DNA from 3 places in the Streptomyces sp. NPDC001381 genome. Region 1 is predicted to be linked to each of the others. Evidence: riboswitches for the same ligand, from Rfam matches in the RefSeq annotation. Region 1 holds a riboswitch; each other region holds the start of a gene.
What was found. A riboswitch is a leader RNA that binds a small molecule or an ion and turns the genes downstream of it on or off. The one in region 1 is predicted to bind S-adenosylmethionine.

Region 1 (2,255 bases):
AGCTTGATCAGCTCCTGCAGACCCTTGTCGATCTTCGTGAGCTGCGAGCCGGAGGCGATGGGCACGACCAGCTGGTCGGGAAGCCGCCAGCCGAGCTGCTCGGCGATCTCGTAGGCCAGCGTCTTGGAGCCCTCGGCGTAGTACGGCCGCAGGTTGACGTTGACGAAACCCCAGCCCTCACCCGCCGGGTCGCCGATGAGCTCGGAGCAGAAGCGGTTGACGTCGTCGTAGTTGCCCTCGATGCCGACGAGCTCGCCGCCGTAGATCGCGGCCATGACGACCTTGCCCTGCTCCAGGTCGTGCGGGATGAACACGCACGAGCGGAAGCCGGCCCGGGCCGCGGCGGCGCCCACCGCGCCGGCCAGGTTGCCGGTGGAGGAGCAGGAGAGCGTGGTGAAGCCGAAGGCGCGGGCGGCCTCCAGGGCCTGGGCGACGACCCGGTCCTTGAAGGAGTGGGTCGGGTTGCCGGAGTCGTCCTTGACGAACAGCTTGCCGGCGTCGATGCCCAGCTCACGGGCCAGGTTGTCGGCCTTGACGAGCTGGGTCCAACCGGGGTTGATGTTGGGCTTGTCCGCCACGTCGGCCGGGACGGGCAGCAGCGGCGCGTAGCGCCAGATGTTCGCGGGTCCCGCCTCGATGCGCTTGCGGAGCTCCTCCGTGTCGTAGGAGGAGAAGTCGTACGCGATCTCGAGCGGGCCGAAACACTCCTCGCAGGCGAAGACCGGGCCGAGGGGGACGCGGTGACCGCACTCGCGGCAGCTCAGCGCCGCGGCGGGACCGAGGTCGACGGGGGAGGCGGTGGTTTCGGTGGCAACAGTCTGCGCAGCCATGTGAGGCGAGGCCCTTTCTCCTCATCTTCCTCACGACGCATCTCGCCGTGAGACGGATTTGGCACCTTCCCAAGCCGGGAGCCTCACCACGACGACGTGGTCAGACCGGCTGGAGGGTTGCCGGGGCTTCATCGGGCCGTGTCCCTCTGCCCCTCTGGATGAGCGGTATTCGGTTGTTGAACGCTGAACGCCGGACGACCCCGGACATGCGATGGTCATCCGCGTTGTTCAAGACTGTAACCGAAGGCCAGGACAGTTGAGATAGTCGTCCGAACCGCGAGATGGATCACACGGTCACCTGCCGTGCACCCGGTGTGATCACGACAGTGAGGAGCCGCAGACTGTGCTGGAAGAAGTCGAGCGCTGGCTGGCCACCCGCTCCTGGTCCGTGACCGATCGCCCGCTCCACCGGATCCTGGCCGCGAAGCGCGCCTCGGGCCAGTCGGTGTCGGTGGTCCTGCCCGCGCTGAACGAGGAGGAGACGGTCGGCGACATCGTCGCGGTCATCCGTCACGACCTCATGCACCAGGTCCCGCTCGTCGACGAGATCGTGGTCGTCGACTCGGGGTCGACCGACCGTACGGCCGAGGTCGCGGCCGCGGCGGGCGCGCGTGTCGTGCACCGCGACGCGATCCTGCCCCGCATCCCGGCCGTGCCCGGCAAGGGCGAGGTCCTGTGGCGCTCGCTGCTCGTCACGACCGGGGACATCGTCTGCTTCATCGACGCCGACCTGAAGGAGTTCTCCTCCGACTTCGTCTCGGGCATCGTCGGCCCGCTGCTCACCGACCCGGGCGTGGACCTGGTCAAGGGCATGTACGACCGTCCTCTCGGCACTGAGCCGGATGCGCTCGCCTCCGGCAGGACGGCCGGCCAGGGCGGGCGGGTGACCGAGCTCATGGCCCGGCCGCTGCTCAACATGCACTGGCCGCAGCTGGCCGGTTTCGTGCAGCCGCTCGGCGGCGAGTACGCGGCCCGCCGCAGCCTCCTTGAGCAGCTGCCGTTCCCCGTCGGGTACGGGGTCGAGCTGGGCATGCTGGTGGACGCCCTGCACCTGGTGGGCCTGGACGCCCTCGCGCAGGTCGACGTCGGGGTGCGCAAGCACCGCCACCAGGACGGGCAGGCGCTCGGCCGCATGGCGGCGGCGATCTACCGCACCGCCCAGCTCCGCCTGGCCCGCGGCCACCTCGTCCGCCCCGCCCTCACCCAGTTCGAGCGCGGCAGCGACGGCTTCGAGCCCCGCACCTACTCGGTGGACACCGAGGAACGGCCGCCGATGGCGGAGATAGCCGAGTACCAGACCCGCAAGGTCGCGTAACGCCGGCGGGCGGGCCGTATACGGCTGGATACGGCCCGTCCACAGGGGGCGACCGTACGTTTGAGCGTTTCCGGACCGGGCTAGGTTGAGGCGTATGGCTTCCACGCACG
Region 2 (2,255 bases), on a different contig from region 1:
GGCCTTCGCTGCGGTCGCTCGTGTGGCGCCGCGCTCGTCCTTCGTCTCCTTGTTCGGTTCAGTCATGGACTTCGCATTGCCCCTCGCTCGGACCGCAAACACCTTCGGTCGCAGGACGTGCACGCCCCGACCCGGGGGGCCGCACGGTGCGGCGGGTCAGTAACGGCGGTCGGGCCAGTGAGGGTCCTCCCAGCGAGCGGGGCCGGTGAGGCCGAGCAGCCGTATGCGGTGGAGCAGTTCCTCGGACGCGCCGTGGGCCCGGAGCCGGGCAGGGGCGTGGCGGACCAGCCAGGCGGTGAGCTCCGCGCGCATCTCCTCCTCGTCGTCCCAGGCGTGCCAGGGGAGTTGGTCGCCGAGCAGGTCGTACTCCCACTGTGCCGCCAGTTCGGCCAGGTGCTGGTCGGCCGGGGGACCGGTCAGCGTCGCCCAGTCGTCGAGCCACGGGGTGAGCGCGCCGGCTGCCTCGGTGCACAGGGTGAGCACCTCGTACGCCGGTACGACGGGCGCCGGATCGGTGAGCGTGTCGGCCCACCACGCGTGCAGGAACTCCCCGACCGCTTCCGCCTGGGCGTCGGGCCACTGCTGCCAATGACCGCGAGCGAACGCCTGGCCGACCTCCGCCATGACGAACAGGGGCGGCTGGACGAGCCCGGCGACGAGGGCCGGGGCGAACTGGGGAAGGATCCGCCGCAGCACGGAGTCGTGGTCGCTCCAGTCGCAGGCCTGCCAGGTGCGCCGCAGGAGGTCGGGGTCCAGCTCCACGTCCGGCGTCTTGAGCTGCGCAAGGTCTTCGGGGCTGCCCCAGTGACACTCGCAGTTGTGCTCGTCGGGGTGTGCGGTCATCCCGCCGAAGGTGGCGGTGAGGCCGTCCAGCGCGGCATCGAGACGAAGTCGGGCGCGGGGCTGGTCTGGGCGCATCATGGCGTTCACATTCAAGGACTCCGGAGCGTCTGCCACCCCGAAGATCGCCAACTTACCGGCCCGGCCCCCCGCCCGCCACCCCGAACAGCGGCGCCGGGGCGGGGTGCCGGCCCACCGCGATCAGTGTGGCCTTCAGCGACAGCTGCGCCCCGTGCACGACCCGGGAGAACACGTCGCGTCCCAGTTCGTCGGTGCCGAACCAGTGCGCGCCGCCGGCACCCCGGAAATTCTGCGACGACACCCCGTGCAGCGGGTCCTGCGAGGTGAACGGTCCGGGCCGGAACGCGGCCAGCACCACGAGGACAACGACGAGGACCGATGCCGACAGACCGGGCCGGCGCAGCAAGAACCGCAGCACGCGCCGCAGTTCGCGCCCTCGCCCGGGCCTCGGGCCGCTGCCGGGTTCGACCGGTCGCGCCGGACCGAGCGCGGCGCCGGTGGCCACGTCGTCGACGAGGGACTCGGGCATGCGTGACTCCCCTTCCTGCCGGAGGCCACCACGATCCGCGGGTCGAGCAGCGGACAGACGAGATCGACGATCAGGTTGGCCGGCACGAAGACCAGCGCACCGAACACCACGACCCCCTGGACCAGCGGGATGTCCTGGACGGTGACCGCGGCGGCCGTGATCCGGCCCAGGCCGTCGCGGGAGAACACGGTCTCCACCACCACCGAACCCGCGATCAGCTGCCCGGCCGGCAGCCCGACCACCGTCAGCGCCGGCACCTGGACCACCCCACCGCGTCGGAGGGTTGCCGGTCAGCGAGCCAGGGCTTGATGCTGACACTCAATGCCATGTGAAACTTGATGGACCGCCGCCGTAATCCGTCAATGACAAGGGTCTTGATCCGTCAATGACGAGAGGTGAGCCGGCGCAGCGTGCCGAAGCGGTCGGACATCAGCGATGCGGTCGGGTTTCCCTCGCACCGCGCTGCGCCGGCGCCACGGCGCGGCGGCCCGCGCTCGTGCCGTCGTTCGCCGTCGGTCGCAGGCACTCGATGAGATAGTCGCCGGTGTCCGGGTCCACCGTCACGCCGTGGGTCTCACTGCGGAATCCGGGGAAGTGCCGGTCGAACGCCTCCAGTGCGGTGAGGTAGCGCAGCAGGGGGCCGTCGGGGGCGCCGACGCTCTCGCCGGGCATGAGGACGGGGATGCCGGGCGGGGTGACGGTGACCATGGCGGCGGCCACCTGGCCCGGCGCGTCGGTCAGCCGCACCCGGTGCGTGCCGCCGCGGATCAGCCGCTGGTAGCACAGCTGCGGCGGGGTGACGGGTTCCGGCAACTGCCTGAAGGCGTTGTCCAGCAGGTCGACGAGGCGGGCCGAGCGCAGGTGG
Region 3 (2,255 bases), on a different contig from region 1:
CCCCGGGGCCGCCTCGGGGGCGCCGCACTCGCCCTGGGTCTGCGCGTCGCCGCCCAGCAGGGTGCGCACCAGCGGGTGGGCGCAGAAGAGGCCGTCGCGGACGCCGATGCCGTACTCGGCGGAGAGGGCGGCGGCGAAGTGGGAGCTGTTCCAGCCGTCGACGACGAAGGAGATCACCCCGACCCGGGGGGCGTCGTCGCCGAAGAGGGAGAGCACGCGGACCTGCGGGACCCCGGCCAGGCCCGCCCGCACCTTCTCGATCAGGTACTGCTCGCGGGCGACCAGCGTGTCGAAGCCGGCCTCCGTGAGGGCCTTGCAGGCCGACGCGACGGCGTGGGCGCCGATCACGTTCGGGGAGCCGGCCTCGTGGCGGGCCTCGCTCTCGTGCCACTCCACGTCCACTCCCCCGTCCTCGCGCCGGGTGACCCTGCGGCTGGCGCCGCCGCCCGCGAGGTACGGCTCCGCCGCGCGCAGCCAGTCGGCGCGGCCGGCCAGGACGCCGGAGCCGAACGGGGCGTACAGCTTGTGGCCGGAGAAGGCGATCCAGTCGACGTCGAGGTCGCGCACCGAGACCGGGTGGTGGGGGGCCAGCTGGGCCGCGTCCAGCACGATCCGGGCGCCGTGCGCGTGCGCGGCCGCCGCGAGCTCGCGCACCGGCCACAGCTCGCCGGTGACGTTCGAGGCGCCGGTGACGCAGACCAGGGCCGGGCCGTACGGGTCGCGGTCGGCCAGGGCCTTCTCCAGGGTATCGACGGCCTGCCGCGGGGTGCGCGGGGCGTCGAGCCAGGTGACCCGGGCGCCCCTCCAGGGCAGCAGCGAGGCGTGGTGCTCGGTCTCGAAGACGAAGACCTGGCAGTCGGCGGGGAGGGCCGCCGCCAGGAGGTTGAGGGAGTCGGTGGTGGAGCGGGTGAAGATCAGCTGGTCGTCGGCCCGGCAGTCCAGGAACCCGGCCACGGTGCTGCGGGCGTTCTCGAAGAGGTCCGTCGACAGCTGGGAGAGGTAGCCGGCGCCGCGGTGGACGCTGCCGTAGTACGGGGCGTAGGCCGCGACGTCGTCCCAGACGCGCTGCAGGGCGGGGGCGCTGGCCGCGTAGTCGAGTGCCGCGTAGGAGACCTCGCCGCCCGTGACGAGCGGGACGGTGACGTCCCGGCCCAGAACGGGCAGCGGGGCACAAACGGTACGGTCGGCGGCAGCGGTGGAGACGGACATGGGGAACTCCCGTGAGAGGCAAGGGGGAACCACCGTGCGGGCGGCTGTGGCTCCGGCACGGAGGAAGGCGAAATGGGGATGCGGAGGCGGGGCTCTACGCCCTAGGTCGTGTCCGCAAAGTCCCGCCTGCCTCGCGACGCCCGGCACGCACTCTCGCCGCACCGGGCGAAAGCCCGGGTACACCCAGTACGAGGCCTTCCGCCCGGCACGCCGAGAGCACGCTCCCCCACGACGCCGGGAGGCCGCCCTGCGGGCGAACGACGGGACTTTGCGGACACGACCTAGCGCATTCGCTTGCTCACGGAAGACTCCCTCGGACGACCCAGGACCCCTGGTTTCGCGAGGGGTCCGCGCTTGCCGGGGACCTTGCTGTCCACGGCCTGGTCTTCACCCGGGGCACCCCGCCACGGACGGAGGGTTGCCGGACAGTCGGCCGGGGCCTCATGACTGTCACTCATGACCTGGTACAGGAACGTACGTGAAGTGATCGTCGTCCCGCAACCCGAGTCCGGATCGCGGGACGACGTCGGGGTGGGGCTACGCGTTGCTGGCGGCCACCCAGCGCTCCAGAGTCCGCTTCGCCGCGCCCGAGTCGACGGACTCGGCCGCCCGGTCCATACCGGCCCTGATCTGCTCCGCCAGTGTTCCGCCGCCCGGCTCCAGGGCGACCAGCGCGGCCGCCGAGTTCAGCAGGACGGCGTCCCGGACCGGGCCCTGCTCGCCGTCCAGCAGGCGGCGGGCGACCTCCGCGTTGTACGACGGGTCCCCGCCCCGCAGGGCCTCCACCGGCACCAGTTCGATGCCGACGTCACGCGGGTCGAAGCTCTCCTCGGTGACCTTGCCGTCGCGGACGGTCCACACCCGCGAGGTGGCCGTCGTGGTCAGCTCGTCGAGGCCGTCGTCGCCGCGGAAGACCAGGGACGAGTTGCCGCGTTCGGCGAAGACGCCCGCGACCACCGGCGCCATGCGCGGGTCCGCGACCCCGACCGCCTGGGCCCGCACCCGGGCGGGGTTGGTCAGCGGGCCGAGGATGTTGAAGACCGTGC

Region 2: it holds a riboswitch for S-adenosylmethionine, as region 1 does, so the genes downstream of both, ACFY2L_RS12290 (hypothetical protein) here and thrC (threonine synthase) in region 1, are expected to answer to the same signal.
Region 3: it holds a riboswitch for S-adenosylmethionine, as region 1 does, so the genes downstream of both, ACFY2L_RS02090 (aminotransferase class V-fold PLP-dependent enzyme) here and thrC (threonine synthase) in region 1, are expected to answer to the same signal.

What each region holds. Positions count from the first base shown of each region.
Region 1 is NZ_JBIAWO010000007.1:341,713-343,967, forward strand. Features, by position in the region: gene thrC (threonine synthase) at 1-830, opposite strand, end outside; SAM riboswitch class I at 849-995, opposite strand; gene ACFY2L_RS29345 (glucosyl-3-phosphoglycerate synthase) at 1,174-2,145, shown strand; gene ACFY2L_RS29350 (trehalose-6-phosphate synthase) at 2,240-2,255, shown strand, end outside.
Region 2 is NZ_JBIAWO010000002.1:1,191,970-1,194,224, forward strand. Features, by position in the region: gene ACFY2L_RS12280 (hypothetical protein) at 1-66, opposite strand, end outside; gene ACFY2L_RS12285 (hypothetical protein) at 157-918, opposite strand; gene ACFY2L_RS12290 (hypothetical protein) at 974-1,390, opposite strand; partial or broken gene ACFY2L_RS12295 (ABC transporter permease subunit) at 1,402-1,647, opposite strand; SAM riboswitch class IV at 1,603-1,716, opposite strand; gene ACFY2L_RS12300 (Orn/Lys/Arg decarboxylase N-terminal domain-containing protein) at 1,820-2,255, opposite strand, start outside.
Region 3 is NZ_JBIAWO010000001.1:454,935-457,189, forward strand. Features, by position in the region: gene ACFY2L_RS02090 (aminotransferase class V-fold PLP-dependent enzyme) at 1-1,209, opposite strand, end outside; SAM riboswitch class IV at 1,555-1,671, opposite strand; gene trpD (anthranilate phosphoribosyltransferase) at 1,747-2,255, opposite strand, start outside.